Regions from separate parts of the Paenibacillus sp. RC73 genome, predicted to be linked through region 1. Evidence: riboswitches for the same ligand, from Rfam matches in the RefSeq annotation. Region 1 holds a riboswitch; each other region holds the start of a gene.
What was found. A riboswitch is a leader RNA that binds a small molecule or an ion and turns the genes downstream of it on or off. The one in region 1 is predicted to bind thiamine pyrophosphate.
Positions count from the first base shown of each region.

Region 2: linked by a shared signal. The riboswitch ahead of ABH897_RS26485 (thiamine phosphate synthase) and the one ahead of thiM (hydroxyethylthiazole kinase) in region 1 are both predicted to bind thiamine pyrophosphate.
Region 3: linked by a shared signal. The riboswitch ahead of ABH897_RS23865 (ABC transporter substrate-binding protein) and the one ahead of thiM (hydroxyethylthiazole kinase) in region 1 are both predicted to bind thiamine pyrophosphate.
Region 4: linked by a shared signal. The riboswitch ahead of thiC (phosphomethylpyrimidine synthase ThiC) and the one ahead of thiM (hydroxyethylthiazole kinase) in region 1 are both predicted to bind thiamine pyrophosphate.

Region 1 is NZ_JBIYCV010000005.1:237,963-241,094, forward strand. It holds gene ABH897_RS14215 (fibronectin type III domain-containing protein) at 1-604, opposite strand, end outside; gene thiM (hydroxyethylthiazole kinase) at 899-1,705, opposite strand; TPP riboswitch at 1,769-1,878, opposite strand; gene ABH897_RS14225 (right-handed parallel beta-helix repeat-containing protein) at 1,972-3,132, shown strand, end outside.
Region 2 is NZ_JBIYCV010000020.1:21,820-24,951, reverse strand. It holds gene ABH897_RS26490 (ABC-F family ATP-binding cassette domain-containing protein) at 1-899, shown strand, start outside; TPP riboswitch at 988-1,096, shown strand; gene ABH897_RS26485 (thiamine phosphate synthase) at 1,378-1,992, shown strand; gene thiO (glycine oxidase ThiO) at 2,057-3,132, shown strand, end outside.
Region 3 is NZ_JBIYCV010000013.1:71,785-74,916, forward strand. It holds gene ABH897_RS23860 (MTH1187 family thiamine-binding protein) at 1-158, opposite strand, end outside; gene ABH897_RS23865 (ABC transporter substrate-binding protein) at 558-1,604, opposite strand; TPP riboswitch at 1,805-1,914, opposite strand; gene ABH897_RS23870 (pyridoxamine 5'-phosphate oxidase family protein) at 2,180-2,614, shown strand; gene ABH897_RS23875 (bifunctional 2',3'-cyclic-nucleotide 2'-phosphodiesterase/3'-nucleotidase) at 2,837-3,132, shown strand, end outside.
Region 4 is NZ_JBIYCV010000006.1:46,687-49,818, forward strand. It holds gene thiC (phosphomethylpyrimidine synthase ThiC) at 1-1,605, opposite strand, end outside; TPP riboswitch at 1,789-1,901, opposite strand; gene ABH897_RS15470 (IclR family transcriptional regulator) at 2,009-2,752, opposite strand; gene ABH897_RS15475 (alpha/beta hydrolase) at 3,052-3,132, shown strand, end outside.

The DNA.
Region 1 (3,132 bases):
TTACCTTATAGTTTGTCGAAGCAATCAATCCACTGAACGTATAGGACGTCCCTGTAGTTCGCTGCACCTCTTTGTCATTTAAATAGATAATGGCTTGGTTCAGGTCAGCATCCTTCGGCAATATATAATTCACAGTAAAAGCGTTGTAACCCACATTCGTCGCTGTCAGCCCGCTTACCTCTCCTGGTGGTGTCTTATCTACAGGAGCATCAACGGAAGCTGTTTTAGTCTGTACTGTAGTACCTTGAGATTCATTACCACTCTTACCCACCGTCTTCACTCGGAAGGTATATGTCGTATTCGGCTGTAAGCCGCTCAGCGTATAAGAGTTACTTAGGATGTTATCTACATACACGTCGGTGCTGACACCGATCACCTTTACATGGTCAAAATTGATGTCCGACGGGTTGGTCCAAGACAAATTCACCCTTGTTGTATCTAACGGAACCGCTGTCAGATTGCTCACCTCTGCTGGTGCAATACTCAGAGCAGCGGATTGGCTCGCCACCGCATCCGTCCCTCCCCAGATACCATATCCCGTATTTAAAATCAGTGTAGCCGTTGCGAACGGAGCCATCCATTGGCGCAAGCGCTTCTTATTCATGATCTATGCTCTCCTTGATAACAATATGTATTTGTCTAACCAGTAAGCAAGCTTACAAAAATCCACTGCTGCAATACATAATTGGCAATATTTGGCATGAGCAGTAGGTGCCCATTTAATAGTTATCGGAATATTTATAGGAAATGTTTAGACTGATCGACTCCATTGAGTTGTACTTCCGTTCCCAGACTATCAGTACAAGCTCTTGCCCCAATAGAAGAACAAGGACTTGCATACATAAAAAACCGCGCCCAGCGCGGATACCAAAGATAATCGTATGATTTATGCTTGATTTCAGAATATCCGATCTAGCGGGCGCACCCTACCGTACTGGCGTACATCGTCCGGCGTTATAGCGAACAGCATATTAAGCAGCTCGATCTGAAAGCTTCCTGGTCCTTCCGTGCCTTTTCGTTCCGCTGCCATTTCAGCAGCAACACCATATACAGCAAGCGCTGCCATACCAGCAGTAAGCCTGTCGTTTTCGACAGCAGTGAAAGCGCCCAGTACCGAAGTTAATAGGCAACCAGCCCCGGTAACTTTGGTAAGCAGGCTATGGCCATTTTCAATGATCCACCCTATACGGCCGTCGGTAATGACGTCTTCTTTGCCGGTGATTGCAACAATGGTATTCAGTTGATGGGCTGCTTTGACTGCAAGTTGTGAAATATTCAAATCACCTGTTTCTCCAGCATCGACACCTTTAATCTGCATGTCTTCGCCAATGATTTGTGCAACTTCAGCAGCGTTACCACGAACAATATCCACCTTGACCCGATCCAGAATACGGAGGGAGGAGGCTGTGCGGAATGGAGTCGCTCCCGCACCCACGGGATCTAACAGCACGGGTACCCCATGTTCATTAGCCGATAAACCAGCCACAATCATAGACTCTACGAGTTCTTCATTTAACGTACCGATGTTAAGTACAAGCGCCCCTGCAATTCGGGCCATATCTGCGACTTCCTCTTTGGCGTATGCCATAACTGGTGAAGCGCCGAGCGCGAGCAGTCCGTTCGCCGTGAAATTGGTGACGACCACATTGGTTATATTGTGAATGAGCGGATTCGTATCCCGCATATTTTGTAGCAACAAAGCCATATTATCTAACACAAAAAACAACCTTCTTTCTTCAGGAACCTGTGAAAGGCTGTTGGCTTATACATATGTATACACTTATATCCCTACGCTGGCATTATCCAACAGGTTCACACGGTCTACGACGGCTTAGTCGTACTCTCAGCTTGCTTCCACAGGCTCCCGTTATATTTTTTTCTAATGTTACGGGTTCGTCGTACAAAAATCAACAGGTAATTGCCATAAAGACATGGATCGCAATATGTAGAAAACGTTTGGAGGTTTACTTTTTGGACAAATCTATCGCCTCCTCCCCGTCTGCTGTTGTAGCCGCTGATGGATCGGGTGACTACCTTTCTCTAATTGAAGCCTTAGCATCCAATGAAACAAATATTTTTGTGAAAAACGGTATTTACAATGTTTCTTCTACTGTGCTGATTCAAAATCATGCTACAAAAATACAGGGTGAATCCGTTGAACATACGATACTCCGTCAAACCGATCCTTCAAAGGACTTAATTACAATTAACGCCAATGATGTTTCAATTACCCGTTTAACCCTAGATTCATTAACTCACTCTGCTCAAGCAGCTCTTGTTATTGCATCCTCTAACCGTACCCGCATTGAAGGAAATAAAATTTTAGGTACTGCAAGTATTTTTGCCGTATACTTTGCTGGTCCAAAGGTGGCAGCAGGCGCAGAAACGATTGCAGCAGTAGAAGAAAATCATCTCGATAATGAAAATGTGTTTGAAAATAACACCGTATATTCTGATTTTATAGGGGATGGCATATCCTTTTCTCTTCAGAAAAATGGTAAAGTGCGCTATAACAATGTATTTGGCTCCTCGATCTCTTTTTATATGTGCCGTGATTCCGAAGTATTGGGCAATCTCATTAAGGATTCTCCTCTCTCCGGTATCTCTTACTCATTGCCCGCTTATAACAATCGCATTGAAAGGAACATCATCCTTCGTTCGATCAATTCAGGTATTCGTGTTTCCCGCAATTTAGAGCACCCTATTTCATTAAGCAGTCGATACCATGGATTAGAGATTGTTTATAATATTATCTTGGACACTCGCTTTTTTGGCATTGAACTGGATCAGCTCTCTGGCGGTATTAACGTGATGTTCAACACGATTGATCATCCTGATTTCTCGGGCATCCAGGTTTTGCGATGTTCTAAAATCAATATTTCCAGTAATAACATTTCTAATTTTGGAGCATGGAAAGGGCGTGGTAAAATTCGTGATTGGACGAGTGATTCGAACGGTATTTATCTGGAAACGGATGTTCAACAATCCAGCATTCATTTAAATGAAATCATATCCAATGGAAATGGGGATTTTGGCATTCGGGTTACGAAGGAAACTTCTCAAAATCGTGTTTATTTCAATCAAAATTTAGGCACTTATGTTCAGTATTCCTTATGTATAGAGGGCAATAAT
Region 2 (3,132 bases), on a different contig from region 1:
CTGAGTTTATGAATCAGGTCGTTAATGTCATCTATCATCTTGAATTTGCCAAGCTGACCCGTTATTCAGCCAACTATGAAAAGTTCCTTGAAATGGCAGACCTGAACAAAAGCCAGCATATTGAAGCTTATGAGAAGCAGCAGGATTTTATTAAGAAACAGGAAGATTTCATTCAACGCAATAAGGCGCGCGCCTCTACGTCAGGTCGGGCGAAGAGTCGTGAGAAGCAGCTTGATCGAATCGAGCGCATCGATAAACCGGAAGAAGCGGCTAAGCCAACATTCCAATTTAAAGAAGCACGTGCGAGTGGGAAAACGGTGTTTGAGGGTATTGATTTTGAAATTGGCTACACCCATGCCCTGTTGCCTAAAATGTCCATGACGATTGAACGCGGCGATAAAATTGCGATTGTGGGCTACAATGGTGTCGGTAAATCGACATTGCTCAAAACCATTCTGGGAAAAATTCCGCCGATCAGCGGCAAGACCTATCAAGGGGATTTCTTGCAGCCAGCTTATTTTGAGCAAGAGGTACGAGCAGAGAAAGTTACACCGATTGAGGATGTGTGGAATGAATTCCCGCACTTGAACCAGCATGAAGTACGGGCGCATTTGGCGCGTTGCGGTTTGAAAAATGAGCATATCACCCGTCCGCTATCCGCGCTCAGTGGTGGTGAGCAGGCCAAAGTCCGCCTATGCAAACTGCTAATGCGGGAAAGCAATTGGGTGCTTTTCGATGAGCCTACCAATCACTTGGACATCAAAGCAAAGGATGAGTTGAAACGTGCCTTGAAGGAATACAAAGGAACGGTGCTGCTCGTATCTCACGAACCGGACTTTTATGAGGATTGGGTAACCAAAACGTGGAATGTGGAAGAATGGACAAGTAAAGTCAACTAAATATCCAGTTCTGTACCAAGCTTCACAAGAAGCAGGGTTTGCAGGATTAGGAAATTATGCTAAGCTATCTTTAGCTGATACAATAAAATAGTTACACTAGGGGAGCCGCCCATGCGGCTGAGACGGAATAAACGGATTTCGGACCCTTTGCACCTGATCTGGGTTATGCCAGCGTAGGGAAGTGAGCGCCGTACAAACGAGGTAACGAATTTATTACTTTGTTTGTATGTGGGACGATATACGTATACGGATATAATGATCCGTTTGGTTATTGGACGTACGTTAAACCACTTCCTTCGGGAAGTGGTTTTTTTGCGTTTTCGTTCTTGTTCATATATTCGTATTCATATACCGTACCCCTTCATTTTTTTGCTGGTAAACGTGGTTAGTCCATAACGTATAGCACGATATGAGACTGTAAAGATACAGGGTCAGCTTACAACCATTTAGTCCATTGTGAGGTGAGAATAAGATCGAATTGCACGTAATTACGATGGAAGGCGATTTTAGTGCACATGCACATACTGCCCAAGTGGCTGCTGCTATTCATCCGTATGTTCATTATGTACACGTGCGCTTGAAGCAGAAGGGCGCATCTGAATTGCTTGCTTTAACCCGCAGTATGGTGAATCGAGGAGTTCCTTTACAGCAAATTGCAGTAAATGACCGGGTGGATGTTGCTTTGCTTACCTCCGTTGGAGCTATCCAGCTACCGGCTAACGGATTACCTGTTGCAGCTGTCAAAAGCTTACTTTCAGAGGATATGCGCTGTGGGGTGTCGGTGCATTCCTTGGAGGAGGCACAGGCTGCCGAACGGGCAGGAGCGCATTATGTACTCTATGGCCATGTGTATGAGACTCACTGCAAGCCTGGTGTTACTCCGCGAGGTATAGCACAGCTTGAGCGCATATGCAGGCTGCTGAACATTCCTGTGATTGCTCTAGGCGGCATACAACCACGCCATATTCACGAGCTGTATACTGCGGGTGCAAGCGGAATTGCGGTGATGTCCGGCATCTGGGAGGCTGAGTCCCCCGTTGCGGCTGCGATGGCGTACAAGCGAATGGTGGATCGGGTAGTGCACAGCATGTAGTGGTGAAATGAAAGTAGGAGATCGCTGCAAGCAGAATCGTTAGTGGAGAGGAGAGATGGAACATATGCCAGAGATAAAAACAGAGGTACAAGCTATTGGACACGCTGAATGCTTGGTGATTGGTGGAGGTGTCATCGGTAGTTCCATTGCTTATCATGTGGCCAAGGAGGGTCGCAGTACGATATTGGTGGAACGATTCATTCCGGGCGGGGGAGCCTCAGGGGCTGCGGTTGGGATGCTGGCAGCAGAGAGTGAAGAATTCACCGACCCTGAATTGGCACAGTTCGCTCGCACAAGCCGGGATGCATTTCCCGAGCTGGTTCGTGACCTAGAGCGTTTGTCTGGTGTTTCGGTGGAATTCCGTACAGAAGGATTTGTGACTCCCTTCCGTTCGGAAGCAGAGGGGCAAAAACGCTGGAATGCGGCTATTGCGCAAGAGGTTGATCATCCTGTGTGGTGGGATGCCAGAGAATTGGCTCGCCGAATTCCAGGTTTGGATGGTCAAGTGATCGGGGCTATATACCGATCAAAGGAGACACAGATTTCTCCTGCCCAGCTTTGTCGTGCTTATACGGGGGCAGCTGTCGTACTGGGAGCAACAATATGCTCTGGTACACAGGCGGAGCAACTTGTAGTACAGCATGGGCGAGTTTGCGGCGTACAAACAGACAGTGGCTTTTTTTCCTGTGATCAGGTCATTATTGCTGGAGGCTTGGATAGTATGAGACTGCTGGAGCAGGTCGGTTTTGAATATCCGCTTTATCCGGTCAAGGGTGAGGCTGTTTCAGTCTCCTTGAAGGAACATCCGTTGGAATATACCCTTTACGCCGATGATATTTACTTAGTGCCCAAGCGGAACAACGAGCTTTGGATTGGAGCGACGAGTCTGCCGCATCAGTTTGACAAAGAGGTGAGCATTGGAAGCCTGGAGGGGCTGCTGGCCCGTGCTTCTGCCTGGTTGCCTCGCGTCCGTGAAGCTTCTTTTATATGCACTTGGGCGGGCTTGCGTCCGCAGGCAGTGGCGGGGCGTCCTTGTATTGGGCCTGTTCCCGGCGTAGAAGGAGTATATGCCGCGGTCGGGCATTACCGGAACGGTGTGTTGCTGAGTGAAGCTACCGGGCGTGCGATAGCAGCTCTGTT
Region 3 (3,132 bases), on a different contig from region 1:
TCGTCCAGCTCGCCTTCCATGGTCGTATCCAATGGGTTCACCTGATGTTTGACACCGGAGCGCTGAATAACTTCAATTGCCGTATCTACATATACGTAAGAGTCCTCGTTATTGGGGGTTTTAGGAATTACTTGAATACTGAGCAGTGTGTTAGCCATGTGAATTCACCTGTCCTTCATTGGATTGTTTTTAGGGGAATATGGTGGTTTAAGGCGGGTGAGACCGCTCCGCGTTTCATTTGATCTTACGATCGCTGTTGCCGTGGGATTCATTGAATAAATTTAAAAGGTAAGAATCCCACGGCAAAGGCGAACGCTGCGCTTCTCCAGATTCAAATGAACCGCTGCGCTGCCAACCACCTTAAAACCATCATATTTTTGGGTTTTATTGGTGTGGCATTTTTACAAAAGCAAAATGAACATAAAAACGAAGTGGACGGAATGGTGCTGTACAAGCGTTAGCGGTCGCTTTAAAAGCCTTCCATAGGGAAGCTCGCTTCGGAAGCATCAACCGACTGCGTAGTGGCACAAAGGTACTTTCAAGTTCGATTTACAAGATTAACGCTTGGGCAGGAAGTCGTTTGTGAAGGCTTTATCGACTTCCAAAGGCTTGCTGAGCAGCTTGCGTTCGTACATCCAGTCGGAGTAGTTTTGCCATACTTCCGTTTTTTGTACGCCCCATTGGGCGGCATCGTCCTGATAACGCGGGCTTAGCCATTTTTGGCTGGCGAGTACCAGCTTTTTATCCAGTTCCGGAACCGCTTTGGTCAAGATGTCTGCGGCTTCTTCCGGGTGAGCGATGGTATATTCATAGCCTTGGGCGGTCGCGTCCATGAAGGCCTTGACCAGTTCGGGATCATTTTTAATGGTCTGTTCGTTGCTCACGATGACGGGTGTATAGTAATCCAGACTTTTGGAATAATCTTTTACATACAGCATATCCAGTGGTTCACCCCGTAGTTGGGCTTCAATCCCGGTCCATGCGTAGAAAATCCAGGCAAAGTCGATATCCCGCTTCACGGCTGTAAAATAATCGGCATTACCCATGTTGATGATCTTCACCTTGCTTACATCGCTCTTGTCTGCGTCCATGATGGATTTCATGACCGCTTCTTCTACGGGCGAACCCCAGCCGCCGTATTTTTTACCTTCAAAATCCTTCGGGCTCTTAATCCCGCGGTCAACCGGGGCTGCGAAGCCTGATGTATTATGCTGAATGACCGCAGCGATGGATACGAGCGGTACCCCTTGCGTACGAGCTTGTGTGACTCCCTCCTGATAACTGATACCAAAAGGTACAGCATTGGAAGCAACCATTTGATCGGCTCCGCCCGAACCGGGCTGAACGATCTGGACATTCAAGCCTGCTTTTTCGTAAAATCCTTTGTCCTTGGCGACATAGAGTCCCGTATGATTCGTATTTGGCGTCCAGTCGAGCACGACTTTAACATCCTTGAGTCCCTTGGTCGGGGAGGTCGCTTGGGTATTGGCGGCAGGAGCCGCGCCTTGTGGTGCAGAGGGGGAGCCTCCGCCGCAGGCGGTCAGAGTCAGGGTCATGAGCCACAGACTGATCAGCCCTAGGCTTAACATTTTCATGCGCTTCATCGTTGTGTTCTCTCCTTTTATTACCCGTAATCCGTCGGATCAGACAGCTTATGTTTCCCATTTTACAAAAATAACTTCTGCCGGACGCTATCTGTTCCAACAACATCATCTTCAACAAAAAAAGCGCCCCGATGTTCCGGGACGCTTGCGCTTGTATATACCAAAGTAAGGGATGGCCCGCCGTAATAAGAAAAAAGGGGCGCATCTTGCTTAAGCATTCCTACGCTGGCATTACCCAGATCAGGTTGTAAGGGTCAGTGTCTTGGGACACACTCTCAGCCGGCCGATTCCAGCACCCCTGGCATTGTATAGTCGAATGGGTTATTCAATTCGGGTTTACTACGACGATTATATGCCTAGAAGGCGGGTCTGTCCAGCATTGGGGAAGAAGTGACGGTTCATTTGCTGTACGCTAGGGTACACTTTTACTGTGAGCTTTGTTCTGAAAATGACCATGATCCCATCGGTTGATGTTGTTTTACAGAACTGCCGCAGGTATGGTTTGATGAGCTGGTGTCGGATCATGGCATGGGCATTCACAGGAATTCTAATTTGCGAAAAGGAGTTGTTGTACCGTGGGTAAAACGGAAACATTGGATCGCAGCCAACTGGAACAAGCCATTGTAAAGGCTTTGGATAACAACAAATTTTGCTCGTTGGGTACAGTAGAAGGCGGCAAGCCGAAGGTGCGCTATATGGCTCTTTTTAACGAAGGGCTGAACATTCATCTCGCGACAGATCGCAAAACACATAAGGTGGAAGAGCTGAAGGATAATCCAAACGCTTATCTGCTGCTGGGCTATGAGGTTGGCGGTACGAAGGAAGTCGTGGAGGTTGAGGCTACTGTCCGGGTAACGGCTGACGAGGGACTCCGCAAACAAGTGTGGAATGATTCGTTGAAGGAATGGTTTTCTGGCCCGGATGACCCCGATTATGTCATTCTGGATGTGAATCCGACTCGTATTGAGTATGTGGGTAAGCAAACCGGACGTCAGGTGTGGGAGAAATAGAATTGGATAGAATATGAGGAAACCAGCAATTCTCCGAGTTATTTGGGAGGTTTGCTGGTTTTTATGTTTGCGGAAAATTAATTATTTTTTCATAAATAAATGGAGTAAATGACTACTCTTTTGTCCGGCGTTGGATTAAAATAGGAATGGTGGGCTCAAAGCTTACATATATGTGCAAAAGTATGTGTATGAGGCCTACATCTTAATGAGGAGGGATATATTTTGATATTTCATAAAAAATGGTTTAGAGGGCTTACAGCAGCAGTCGTTGCCTGTAACATGCTGGTGTTTTCAGCCGCTCCGTCTTGGGCTGCCAGCGAATCCAAGGATAGCGGTACAGTGAATTTGCGGATCATGGAAACAACGGATATTCATGCGGCCTTGATGAATTACGATTACTATGCGGACAAGGAAACGAACGAATATGGCTTGATTAACACAGCTGGACTGATCCAGCAGGCGCGCAGTGAAACGAGAAACAGCCTGTTGTTCGATAACGGCGACTTGTTGCAGGGCAA
Region 4 (3,132 bases), on a different contig from region 1:
CTCATCATGGTAGGACAGAGCCCGCTCAGGGTCGAGCGAAAGATTGAACTGATCGCGCCAGCGGAATTCAAAGCGTGCCTTGGACAAAGCATCGTCCCGCTGCTGCGCCCGTGGATGGCCTTTTGCCAGATCGGCAGCATGTGCCGCAATTTTGTAGGTAATGACACCCTCGCGGACATCATCCTTGTTCGGCAGGCCCAAATGCTCCTTCGGCGTAACATAGCATAGCATGGACGTCCCGAACCAACCGATCATTGCCGCCCCGATAGCCGAGGTAATATGATCATATCCGGGTGCAATATCCGTCGTGAGCGGTCCCAGTGTATAAAAGGGAGCTTCCTTGCAAATTTCCATTTGCAGTTCCACATTCTCCTTGATTTTGTGCATCGGGACATGTCCCGGTCCTTCAATCATGACCTGAACGTCGTGCCTCCAGGCAATTTGCGTTAACTCACCCAACGTATCCAGCTCAGCAAACTGTGCCTCATCATTCGCATCATAGATACTACCCGGACGCAGACCATCCCCGAGGGAAAAGGCCACATCGTAGGCTTTCATGATTTCGCATATTTCCTCAAAATGCGTGTACAAAAAGTTCTCCTGATGGTGCGCAAGGCACCATGCCGCCATAATCGACCCTCCACGGGACACAATTCCTGTCATTCTACTTGCCGTCATCGGAATATACCGCAGCAGCACGCCCGCATGAATGGTGAAATAGTCCACGCCCTGCTCCGCCTGCTCAATCAGCGTGTCACGATACAGCTCCCACGTTAGCGCCTCGGCTTCGCCGTTCACCTTTTCAAGCGCCTGATACAGTGGTACAGTCCCAATCGGCACAGGGGAGTTACGGATGATCCATTCACGTGTCGTATGGATGTTACGGCCTGTGGACAGGTCCATGACCGTATCCGAGCCCCAGCGTACAGCCCAGGTCATTTTCTCCACTTCCTCCTCGATGGAGGACGTAACCGCAGAATTACCAATGTTCGCATTAATCTTCACGTGAAAATGACGCCCAATCACCATCGGCTCACTTTCCGGGTGGTTGATATTTGAAGGCAAAATAGCTCGTCCAGCCGCCAACTCCTGTCGAACAAACTCAGGTTCCACCCCTTCGCGGATGGATGCAAATTCCATTTCGGGCGTAATGATCCCTTGCCGCGCATAATGCATTTGCGTTACACTACGCCCTTGCCGCGCACGGAGCGGACGGTTGGTTACGCCGGGAAATTCAGCCGTCTCCCGTTTGGAGCCGGGCTTCAACCCGTTATCCTCTGGCTTGACGGCACGCCCCTCGTAAGCCTCCACATCGCCCCGTTCCAGTGCCCAAGCCCGCCGTAATGGAGGCAAGCCCTGACGGATATCGACCTGATAGGCTTCGTCGGTCATGGGACCGCTCGTATCGTACACACGTAACGGCTCATGATGCTCCGTGCCCTGTGGCGTATGTGTGGGATGCAGGGCGATTTCACGCTCCGGTACGGCAATGTCCGGCCGCGAGCCTTGAATATATACCTTGCGGCTCCCCGGAAAGGGCTTCACCCCTCCTGTCTGTTCATCCACTGCGTTCCCTGCTGTTCCTTCTGTTTCTGTCGGTTTCATTGTCCATTCCTCCCGTTTCGATGAAATGACACACCGATCCGGAACCATCCCCAGGCTGGCTGATCTATGCAAAAAAGCCGGTTCCCCAGGGAACCGGCTAATCTAACGAAACAGCTATGCAGACGGCTACGCACGCGGAATCATACTCCGATGCATTGCCATAGACAGCGGCTACGTATACATTTCAATGGCCGATTACTTCCCTACGCTGGTATGATCCAGATCAGGTGCAAAGGGTCCGAAATCTAGTGCGATTCCATCTCAGCCCGGCATTACAGGCTCCCCCAGTAAATGTGATAATTCTATTCGCATGAGGCGGCTATAACTGACAACCCGCCATCCCCATCAGATTACTTCAAATTTACGGCTTTGGCAACCCTTCTCTGGTCCCTTTTTCCAAAGATTATGGAAGCATAAGCCCCATTTCCTTTGCCGCCTCGATCAAAATCGGTGCAAAATCATGCAGCGTCTCGGGCGCTAGTCGGCTGACCGGACCGGATACAGACAAGGCCGCAGCGACCTGTCCCTTCCGATTCACGATAGGCGCAGCCACAGCAGCAGCGCCCGGCTCCCGCTCCTCATAGCTGGTCGCATAGCCCTTCTCACGAATATCCTGCAATTGAGCCTTATAGACCTCCGGGTCTACCGAGGGCGGCCATTCATCCCCGCTTAGCAGGGCTTCCAGCTCCTGCTGCGGCATAAAGGCCGCCAGCACCTTGCTGGAGGCTCCTACAGCCAGCGGCATGCTTGCACCCACTGGCGCAACGCGGCGGATCGCCTGATTGCTCTGCACGGCCTGAATGCGGATACGCATACTGCCATCGCGCAGGTATAGGCTGACCGTTTCGCCCAGACGGTCACGCAATCCTTCCATCGCTGGCTGTAATAGAATCGCCGGCTCGTCGCTTTGCGACAGATGGGTGGATAGCTCCCATATCCGGATGCCGAGCCGGTATTTTTCCGTTGCGGGATTCCGAACGACAAAGCCCCGATCCTCCAGCGTGGTCAGCAGCCGATGAACGGTACTTTTATGTAAACCAATTTTGGAAGCAATCTCTGTTAGACCCAGATCGGAATCTCCAGTAAAACACATCAGTATATCAAGCGCACGCTCCACGGCGCGAACCGTTAATTTACGGTCTTCCATTGTGAACCGCTCCTCTTTGTTCCATATTCGTTTCACACCATGAAACATGGTTACATAAATTATATAGAATAGTCGCGGCTACTGTAAACCAATGTTTTTGTGACAGCCATATTACAGAACGAGAACAAACATCGACAAATCTTTGCATCATTTTTACTTTTCCGGTTCAGCCGTTGACTTTGGATAACACGCATCATACGATAATAGGTATCTATACGGACATAAACTATCATTTTCAAGTGGAATTGTACCTAGAATTCTATGAAACGGAGTTCATTTTTATATAAGGAGGCTCTTACATGATTTCGACATCCCAGCGCAGCTCTCAGCTACAGCATGCTGTCCATGAGCCGTCCACCCCACTGATCAACCCCCGGCTG